DNA from 3 places in the Patulibacter brassicae genome. Region 1 is predicted to be linked to each of the others. Evidence: riboswitches for the same ligand, from Rfam matches in the RefSeq annotation. Region 1 holds a riboswitch; each other region holds the start of a gene.

The links. Region 1 has a riboswitch for cyclic di-AMP ahead of SK069_RS07375 (transglycosylase family protein). Riboswitches for the same ligand answer to the same signal wherever they lie in the genome.
Region 2: another riboswitch for cyclic di-AMP. It lies ahead of SK069_RS15620 (C40 family peptidase); the one in region 1 lies ahead of SK069_RS07375 (transglycosylase family protein).
Region 3: another riboswitch for cyclic di-AMP. It lies ahead of SK069_RS05275 (peptidoglycan DD-metalloendopeptidase family protein); the one in region 1 lies ahead of SK069_RS07375 (transglycosylase family protein).

Annotation. Positions count from the first base shown of each region.
Region 1 is NZ_JAXAVX010000002.1:496,900-500,162, reverse strand. It holds gene SK069_RS07385 (acyl-CoA mutase large subunit family protein) at 1-65, opposite strand, end outside; gene SK069_RS07380 (MarR family winged helix-turn-helix transcriptional regulator) at 236-769, opposite strand; gene SK069_RS07375 (transglycosylase family protein) at 895-1,566, opposite strand; cyclic di-AMP (ydaO/yuaA leader) riboswitch at 1,569-1,729, opposite strand; gene SK069_RS07370 (HAD family hydrolase) at 1,779-2,603, opposite strand; gene SK069_RS07365 (thiolase family protein) at 2,711-3,263, opposite strand, start outside.
Region 2 is NZ_JAXAVX010000010.1:39,125-42,387, reverse strand. It holds gene SK069_RS15625 (cell wall-binding repeat-containing protein) at 1-1,055, opposite strand, end outside; cyclic di-AMP (ydaO/yuaA leader) riboswitch at 1,250-1,394, shown strand; gene SK069_RS15620 (C40 family peptidase) at 1,399-2,043, shown strand; gene SK069_RS15615 (PspA/IM30 family protein) at 2,271-3,065, shown strand; gene pspAA (PspA-associated protein PspAA) at 3,062-3,263, shown strand, end outside.
Region 3 is NZ_JAXAVX010000002.1:58,261-61,523, reverse strand. It holds gene SK069_RS05275 (peptidoglycan DD-metalloendopeptidase family protein) at 1-1,862, opposite strand, end outside; cyclic di-AMP (ydaO/yuaA leader) riboswitch at 1,870-2,023, opposite strand; gene SK069_RS05270 (glycoside hydrolase 5 family protein) at 2,127-3,260, opposite strand.

The DNA.
Region 1 (3,263 bases):
TAGGCGGCGCGCCACTGGTCGTAGCTGGAGGGCGCGGTGGTCGTCGGCTCGGGCGGCATGGGCATGGCGTCCTGGGGCGTGGGGCTGGTGGGGCGGGCCCGCGGGGGCGGAGTCCTGCGAGGAACAACGATAGTCGGACTTCCTCCTATCTTCCCCGATGGTAGCCGAGCCGACGGCGATCGTCCAGCGTCCCAACGCGCCCGACCGCGCTTCGGCGGGGTGCGCCGTCGCGCGATCAGGCGCTGCCGGCCGCCGGCTCGGCGTCGGCGGCGTAGTCGCCCTCCGCGCGCCGGACGGTCCGCAGCAGCGTGGAGAGGAGCTCCTGCTCCTGCGCCTCCAGCGCGCCGAGTCCGAAGTCGTCGGCGTTCAGCCGCTCCGTGGCGCGCGCGGCCCGGGCCCGGCCCTCGTCCGTGATCTCCGCGAGCGTCGCCCGCCGGTCGTGCTCGTGGGGCACCCGGCGCACGAGGCCGTCCTGCTCGAGCTTGTCGACGATGTTCGTCACGCTCGTGCGGTGGACCTGGAGCCGCTGCCCGATCTTGCCCAGCGGGAGCGACCCCGTCCGGGTGAAGGAGAGGAGCATCAGCGCCTCGTAGCGCGGGAAGGTCAGGCCCTCGTCGCGCAGCAGCTCGTTCAGGCGCGCGAGCAGGATCTGCTGGACCCGCATGACGGACGTGACGGCGGCCATCGGCCGGGCGGGCTCCGGTCCCCAGCGGTCGGTCCAGTGGCGGCGCGCCTCGGCGATCGGGTCGATGCGCAGGGGGTCCGCCACGCCCGGAAGGCTCGCACACGCGGCCGTCGGGGGACCGCGACGCCCGGCGGAGCGACCCCGGGGGCCGCCCCGTCGGCTCCGCGGCCCGGACGGGCACGCGGAGCGCCGGGCCGTCGCCGTTGGGACTAGCGCTTGCCGCAGACCGGCCAGGGCTGCGTGCCCCGAGCCGCGAGCAGTCGCGCGGCGATCCGGTCCTGCTCGGCCTCGGGCGCCGCCGCCGGGTCGCCGCTGCCGCCGTGGGCGCGCCACGTCTGGCGGTCGAACTGGTACTTCCCGCGGTACTGGCCGCTGGCGGAGACCGCGGTCGGGTCGCCCCCGGACTCGCAGGCCGCGATCCGCTCGAGCGTCGCGTTCGAGCTGCCCGAGGCGGAGGCGCCGGCGCCCTTGCTGCGGGTGGTGCTGCGGGCCGCGGCGGAGAGCCCGAGCGCCTCGAGGGTCACCGGGCCGACGATGCCGTCGACCTGGAGGCCCTTCTGGCGCTGGAAGCGGCGGACCGCCGAGCGCGTCTTGGGGCCCGCCACGCCGTCGGCGGTGACGCCGAGCGCCTTCTGGATCTGCTTGACGCTCGCGCCCGCCACGGAGATCGTCGCGGTCGCCTTCCCGCTCCCGCCGCCGGTGGCCTGCTGCGCGCCGGCGACCCCGCCGACGCCGAGCACGGCCACGGCGAGCGTCGTCGCGACGGTTCGGCGCCGTCGGCTCCAGGTCCGTCGGCGCAGGGCGATCGCCCGGCGGGCGCGAGATGCGCGCTGGCTGCGCGCCCACGGAAGCGTGGACGCGAGGTCTCGGTCGTGCGTCACGAATGTCCCTTCGTCTCGACGCCTACGGGGTTAGCTGTCGGGCTCGCGCGCAAGACGTGCGCTACACCGGCGATGCCGGCGATTCGCCCCTGGCCACCGTTGGGTGACCCGTGGGTCCCCCGCTCCCGGTCGTCGCACGACCGGGACTCGGCTGGGTTATGACGCGCGGAACTGTAGCGGACCGCTCGGGCGACGGCCCGAACCCGGACGGGTCAGCCGCGACGACGGCCGACGCCGCCCGCGGGCCGGCCCGCGCTGGCGGCGCGCCCGAGGCCGCCGAGCGCGGCGATCGCCGCGAGCGCCGCGGCGCTCTTCAGGTGGGTCGCGATCCGCTCCAGGCGGATCACCTCCCACCCCTCCTGCCGCGCGACCCGCGCGAGCTCCCGGTCCGGGTTCACCGCCACCGGCCGCCCGACCGCGCGGAGCATCGGCAGGTCGGACTCGCTGTCGGAGTAGGCCCACGACGCGCCGAGGTCGAGCCCGTCGCGCTCGGCGAGCTGCCGGATCGCCTCCGCCTTGCCCTCGCGGTAGGTCATCGGGCCCGCGAGCTTGCCCGTGTAGCGCCCGTCGACCTGCTCGAGCGGCGCGCCGACCGCACCGTCGAAGAAGAGGATGTCGGCGATCATCGACGCGGTCTCCTGCGTCGAGGCGGTGACGATGTAGATCGGGCGGCCCTCGTCCTGGTGCTCCCACGCGATGGCGAGCATCTCGGGGTAGAGCCGCGGCAGGACGCCGGCGAGCACCCGTGGCGAGAGGCGCTCGAAGTCGCGCACGCGCTGGCCGGCGAGGAACGAGCCGACCCGCTCCCAGACCTTGCGGGTCGAGTCGTCCGTCGATCCGCGGAGGCGGAACTTCACGTTCTCCCAGCCGTCGGCGGCCAGGCGCCGGCGCGAGATGAGCCCGTGAGCGGCCGCGGCGCGGGCCCAGTAGAAGCCCGACGAGCCCGCCACGAGCGTCTTGTCGAGGTCGAAGAAGGCCGCTGCGCGAAGGCCCGGCCGGGGCTCGGGCGCGGTCTCGTCCGGGGCGTCGGCGGTCACCGGGCGAGGGTAGCGAGCGTCCCTCAGCGTTCCGTGAACGGCGTGCGCGAGCCGTGTCGGCCGGGGTCCGGGGCGCGGACCCGGCCGACACGCGCGCAGCGCCGGGGTCAGCCGACCTTGATGACGACCGCGTCGCCCTGACCGGTGCCCGAGCACGCGGTGGCGACGGCGATGCCGCCGCCGCGGCGGCGCAGCTCGAGCAGGGCCGAGCCGATGATGCGGGCGCCCGACGCGCCGAGCGGGTGACCGAGGGCGATCGCGCCGCCGTTGACGTTCACGCGGTCCTCGTCGATGCCGAGGTCCTTGATCGTGTTCAGGGCGACCGAGGCGAACGCCTCGTTGATCTCCCACACGTCGACGTCGGACGGCGTGAGCCCGGCCTTCTCGAGCGCCTTCGCCGACGCCTTGCCGGGCGTCGTGAGGAGGTTCGGGAACTCGCCGGCGGCCTGGCCGAAGGCGACGACCTCGCCGAGGACCTCCTTGCCGTTGGCGGCGGCCCACTCGTCGGAGGCGACGACGAGCGCGCCGGCGCCGTCGTTGACGCCCGGCGAGTTGCCGGCCGTGTGCGTCCCGCCCTTGACGAGGCCGGGGAGCTTCGCGAGCGCCTCGAGGGAGCTGCCGCGGCGCGGGCCCTCGTCGGTGTCCACGACCGTGTCGCCC
Region 2 (3,263 bases), on a different contig from region 1:
GGGTCGCCCGCGATCCCCGGCTGGACGTCGAGCAGGTAGCTGCGGACGGGCTCGGCGAGCCGGTCGGCACGGTCCAGGAGCAGCAGCGGGCCGTGGAGGCCCGTGCCCGCCAGCGGCGCCAGGGAGAGCGCCGGCAGCGTGGCGTCGCTGCGGGCGACGAGGAACCCGTGACCCGCGTTGACGATGTTCCAGCCGAACCCGTTGTCGTCGTACCGGGCGAAGGCGATCGCGTTGCTCACCGGGTCCTGGCCGCCGACGCGGCGCACCGTGCCGTAGCGGCGCAGCTGCTTCGTCACCGCGGGCGAGATGACCTTCGAGGGGCCCAGGACGTAGATCGTGGGGTCCTGGTGGTCGCGCAGCTGCCGGACGGTGTCCGCCGGGACCGCGTCGCGTCCGACGAACGCGATCGGCGTGCCGGACTTCGCCGCGTACGCCGCCGCCGGCAGGGCGAAGGCCGGCTGCTCGCTGCTGACGACGAGGACGGCGTCGCTGGCGCGCCGCTTCGCGGCGGCGAGGAAGCGGTCGATCCCGAGGGCGACGCCGGCGGGGTCGCTGCCCTCGATCGCGGTCGCGCGCAGCCCCTCCGGCCGCGGCGCGCCGCCGACCCGGATGACCTGCGCGTTGTCGATGCCGGGGCTGCCGGCCGGGCGCAGCTGCCGCAGCGCGTCGCGGGTGGCGTCGGGCAGGTCGTCCCCGTCCGAGAAGAGGGTCGGCGCGCCGACGGGGTCCGCGTTCAGCGCGCTGGCGGCGAGCGCCACCCGCCAGTCGCGCTGATTCACGAGCGCGACGGCGCGCGCCTGGGTCTCGGCCGCTCCGCCGGAGTACACGGCGCGGGCCACGGCGGCCGCCGCCGCGGGCCCGTCGTCCGTCGCGGTCCGGGTCGTGTTGCGCGTGGCGACGACGGGGAACCCCAGGTCGGTCGCGGTCGCGGAGCGGTCGTCCTTCGGCTCCGGCGCGAACGGCGAGCGGGACGAGTCGTCCTGTCCGCAGCCGGCGAGCACCACGGCGACGAGGCCGAGCGCGAGCGACGGACGGAGGCGCGGGAGCGGAGCCATCGGCGGGAACCTACCGCCTCGGGGCCCGCCGCTCGCCGCCCGCTCCCCGCTGCGGACCGGGGCGCGACGCCGGGTGCTCGTCGCTTCCCGCGCGCAGCCCGCGCACGCGCCCGCGCACGGGGGATGCCCGACGAGCGTCCAGGCCCTGCAGGATCGCCTGCGGACACGGGTGCGAGATTGCGAGGCTCCTGTTACAGTGCCGCAAGCCGAATCACCGGATGAGTCCGGTGAGCGGGGGAACCACAGTTCTTGGGGCTTATCCGTCGCTCTGCGATGGAAGCGCTGGCTCTTTCTGCGCTAGCCCGTCAGCTAACCCCGTAGGCCGACGAAAGAGAGCAGATCGTTGCGCCCCTACACCCGAGCCCTGGCCCTGACCGCTGCGTTCGCGCTGCTCGGTGCCGGCTCAGCGTCCGCGGCCTCGGCCCCCCGGAGCGGCGGCCTCGGCACGACCGGGACCACCACGGCGCCCGTCGCCCAGCCCGCCGCCCCCGGCGCCGTCGCGGTCCCGGCCGGGATGCGCACGACGAACGGCGTGAAGGCCAAGCGGTACAAGGGCAAGACGGTCGACGGCCGCACGGCGTACTTCGCGCGGGTCCCGCTGAAGGCCCCCGCGGCCGTCCAGCAGGCCGTCATCGCCGCGAACAAGATCGTCGGCAAGCCGTACAAGTGGGGCGGCGGCCACGCGAAGATCGAGGACTCGGGCTACGACTGCTCCGGGACCGTGAGCTACGCGCTGATCGGCGCCGGCCTCATGCAGACGCCGCTCTCGTCGTACGAGTTCGACGACAAGTGGGCGGGCGCCTTCGAGGGCCCCGGCCAGTGGATCACCGTCTACGGCAACTCGGGCCACGCGTACGCGATCATCGCCGGGCTGCGGCTGGACACCTCCGCGGCGTACGACCGCGGCGGCGCGAAGGGCCCCCAGTGGCGCCCGAACAACCGCAAGGACTCCAAGAAGTTCGTCGCGGTCCATCCCGCGGACCTCTAGTCCGGCCCGACACCCGCGCGTCCCTCGCGAGCCCCGTCCGGGGCTCGTGCTCGTTCCGGCCCCGACCGCGGTGCCGCTCGGGTCCGCGACCCGTCCGCGCGTCACGGGCACGTGACGATCGGCTGGCGCGGGCGCGCTAGGGTGGATCGACGAGATCCATGGCCGTCGCGCGCGACCGGACCCGGGATCCGCACCGTCCCACTCACGCGGAACAAGGGAGCATCGATATGGGCCTCGGCGGCCGCATGTCCACCGTGATCAAGGCCAAGCTGTCCCGTGTCCTGGACAAGGCCGAGGATCCGGGCGAGACGCTCGACTACAGCTACCAGAAGCAGCTGGAGAACCTCCAGAACGTCAAGAAGGGCATCGCGGACGTCGTCACCGCGAAGAAGCGCCTCCAGCTGCAGACGGAGAAGCACCAGCAGGCGATCGTCAAGCTCGACACGCAGGCGCGTCAGGCGCTCGCCGCCGGCAACGAGGAGCTCGCCCGCACCGCGCTGGAGCGCAAGAGCACCATCCAGCAGGAGATGCAGAGCCTCGACCAGCAGGTCAGCGAGCTGGAGAACCAGCAGCAGGCGCTGATCGCCAGCGAGCAGAAGCTGCGCACGAAGGTCGAGCAGTTCCGGACGAAGAAGGAGACCATCAAGGCGCAGTACAGCGCCGCGGAGGCGCAGGTCCGGATCTCGGAGGCCGCGACGGGCGTCGGCGAGTCGATGGCCGAGGTCGGCATGGCGATGCAGCGCGCCGTCGACAAGACGGAGAACATGAAGGCGCGCGCGGACGCGGTCGCCGAGCTCGAGGCCGCCGGGACGTTCGAGGACATGACCGCGCTGGGCTCCGGCCAGGACGACATCGACCGGCAGCTCGCCGAGCTCTCGAGCTCCTCGCAGGTCGACTCGGAGCTCGCCGCGATGAAGGCCGAGCTCGGCGCGGGGAGCACCCCGGCCGCGGAGCTCGGGGCCGGCAGCGGCGACGCGGGCACCGCGTCGACCGAGCCCGCCAAGAAGGAGGCGGACGCGTGATCGTCCGGATCTTCGGCGACCAGCAGTACCGCCTGGCCGACGACCAGCACGCGCCGCTGAACGACCTCGACGACGCGGTCGTCGCGGCGGTCGAGGCCGGCGACGAGGGCGGCTACCGCAGCGCCTTCGACGCGCTGCTCGCGTTCGTGCGCGAGCAGGGCACCCCCCTGGACGAGGACGAGCTCATCGGGAGCGACG
Region 3 (3,263 bases), 440 kb from region 1:
GACGCGTCGTCCGCCTCGGCGGTGCCGTCGACCGGTGCCTCGCCCGCGGGAGCGGCCGCGTCGGCCGTCGCGGCGCCGGCCTCGGTCGGCGTCGCCGCCGGGTCCGCGGTCGCCTCGGCCACGGCGTCCGCAGCCGCGACCGCCGCCGCGGCCTGCGCCGGGTCGACGCCGGCCTGCGCCGCCAGCAGCGCCTGCTGCTGGGCCGCGTCGACCGTCGCCGGATCCGCGGCGGAGCGCTCGAGCTGGACGCCGCCGGTGGTGGCCAGCGACGCCTTCTGCAGCGACGCCGACGACGCCGTGGCGGAGGCCTGCGTCGCCGTCGCCGCGGCGCCGCCCTCGGCCGTCGCGGTCCGGGCGCTCGCCTTCGCCGTGCCGGCGGTGCGGTAGTACGGAGCCGGGTCGACGGCGGTCCCGTTCTTGCGGACCTCGAAGTGCAGGTGGGGACCGGTCGTGCGGCCCGTCATGCCGACGTAGCCGACGACGTCGCCCGCCTGGACCTTCGAGCCCTTCGCGACCGCGTTCTTCGACATGTGGGCGTAGCAGGACTCCAGGCCCGCGCCGTGGTCGACGCAGACCATGTTCCCGTAGCCGTCCTGGGACCCGGAGAACGACACCGTGCCGGCCATGTACGACTTGATCGGGGTCCCGATGGCCGCCGCGATGTCCATGCCGGCGTGCTGCCGTCCGCCGCGCGGCCCGAAGTTCGACGAGACCGTCCCGTTGACCGGCTTCACGGTGCTCGACCCGCTCGCGGTCCCGCCCTCGTCGGCGGTGCTCGGCGTGGTCGCCGTGCCGGAGTCGTCGTTCGTCGTCGGCGGCGCGGCCGGGCTGCCCTCCGCGCCACCCACCGCCGCGCTCGCGCCGGCGGAGCCCGAGCCCGAGCCGCTCGACGCCGAGCCGCCCTTGCCCTTCGCGCTCGAGGACGCCGGTGCGGCGTCCGCGCGCTCGGCCGTGCGGACGGGACCGCCGTCGCCGGTGGCCTTCGCGTGCCCGCCGGTCTGGCGCTGCAGGACGACGCTCTGCCCGCCGTCGGCGGTGCGGACCGCCGAGACGACCTTCAGGGCCGTCGCCGGCGCGGCGCTGCTGCGGACGGACGCGCGCTGCGTGCTGAGCAGCGCCGTCCAGGTCTGCGGCCCGACGACGCCGTCCGCGTTGAGCTGGCGCTGCTGCTGGAAGCGCTTCACGGCCGACTCGGTCGTCGCGCCGAAGTGGCCGTCGGCCTGCAGGCCGAGCCGCTGCTGCACGTCGCGGACCTCGTCGCCGGTGGAGCCGACGAGCAGGACCGGGCGGCTGCGCCCGTCGTCGCTCACGGCGGAGGTCAGGCTGCCGATCGTCGTGCGGCCGGCGTCGTCGGTCGCCGAGGTCGTGTCGCCCGACGTCGACGAGGCCGTGGCCGCACCGACCGCCGGGCCGGCCGTCGAGCCGACCATCGCGAGGCTCATCGCCAGCGCGGCCTTGCGGCGACGGCGCTCGCGCACGCGCTGCAGCGGGACGGTGACCCGCCGGTCGCGGGCCCAGGACAGCGAGCGCTGCCAGACGCTCGGGTCCGCGAGGTCACGACGGCCGGGCGCATCCGGCGCGCCGACCGCGTCGAGCGCGGCGGCGAGCTCGTCGGTGGTGAGGTCCAGCGCGGCCGAGCCGGCCGTCGGCTCGGCGACGTCGGTCGCGGTCGCCAGCGCCTCGGCGAGCGCGGGATCGCGCTCGGGCCGCCAGCCGGCGCGCCGGCGGCGCGGGCCCGTCGTCTCCCCCGCGTGCGCACGTGGGGTGCTCGCGGCCTGTCGGTCGCGGCGCTGGCGGGATCGCTCCCGTGAGGTGCGCCAGTGGTCCGCCCGCGCGAGATCGCGCTGCTGCTGCCCGGTCATGCCGAACGTGTCCTCCTGCGTCGGGCCTACGAGGTGAGCTGACGGGCTCGCGCTTCAGGAGTCGCGCTACGCCTTGCGGCGATTCGCCCCGTGCGGCCCCGGAAGGCCGCGAGTGGTTCCCCCGCCCGCGCGTCGAACGCGCGGCTCGGCCGGTTCTCGGTCCGCGGAGGACCGTAGCGCAGCTGCAAGCGGCCTTGCGGCACTTGAGCGAATCTTCACCGCGGCCTAAGGCGACCAGCGCCGGCGCGCCAGGTCCTCGCCGGCTCAGCGACCCCCGTGCAGCCGGATCGCGCGCTGCAGGACGGCGAAGGCCGGCTTCGGCACGAGGTCGTCGCGCAGGACGCCGTACTGGTGCTGGAAGTCGGTGCTGCTGGAGTCCGCGTCCCGCAGGTCGAACCAGCGGAAGTCCGAGACCCCGTAGCGCGTGCGCGCCTGGACCGCCGCGTCCGTGACCGCCTTCATGACCTTCGCCTGCACCGCCTCGCTGCGACCGGGGCCGGTCGGGTAGCCGGCCTCCGACAGGTGGACCGCCACCCGGCGCCCGAGGCCCGCGCGCACCATGTCGCGCCGCAGCTTGCGCAGGGCCCCATGAACGGTCGTGCGCACCGCCCGCGGGCTCGGCGGGCGCTTGACCTGGGTCGGCCACGTGCCCGGGTAGATGTCGAGCCCGACGTAGTCGACGTTGCGGGCGAACCCGCTCCCGCCCGTCCGGGCGAGCTGCGGCCAGAAGTCCGGCGTCCGCGCGTCCCGGGCGACGTTGAAGCCGATCGCCAGGCCGCGGCGACCGAGCGCCGCGCGCTCCTCCGCCGCGGCGTTCACGCCGCGCACGAGGGCGTCGCGCACCCCGGGGAAGTCGCCGTCCGCGGCGTCCGGCGCACCCGGCACGTTCGCCTCGTTCGTGATCTGCACGCCGACGAGCCCGCTGCGGCCGCCGAACTCGCGCACGACCGCGCGGACGAACCGCTCGTACCCGGGCAGGTCGACCGCGGGGTCGCGGGCCGTCGGCTGGTACCGCAGGACGATCTCCGCCTGGCTGCCGGTGGCCGCGGCGTCGGCGAGCACCCGCTCGAGGTGGATGCGGGCGCCCTCGATCGAGCCGGCGTCGTGGTAGGCCGCGTACTCGTGCAGGACGAACGATCGCCGCCCGGCACGCAGGCGGCGGATCATCGCCAGCCGCTGCCCCTCGTCGACCTCCGGCGCGCGAGCGACCCCGTCGACGGCGCCCGCGTCGCCACCCGGGTAGATCCCGAAGCGGATGGTCGCGGCCCGGTGGGGACCGGCCTCAGCCACGGGGCTCGTCCGCGTCGCCACGACGATGGTCGCCGCGACGGCGACGAGCAGCACGAGGAGCTTCCACCGGCTCATGAGCGTGACGTCGGCGGCGAACGCGCGCAGCATGCG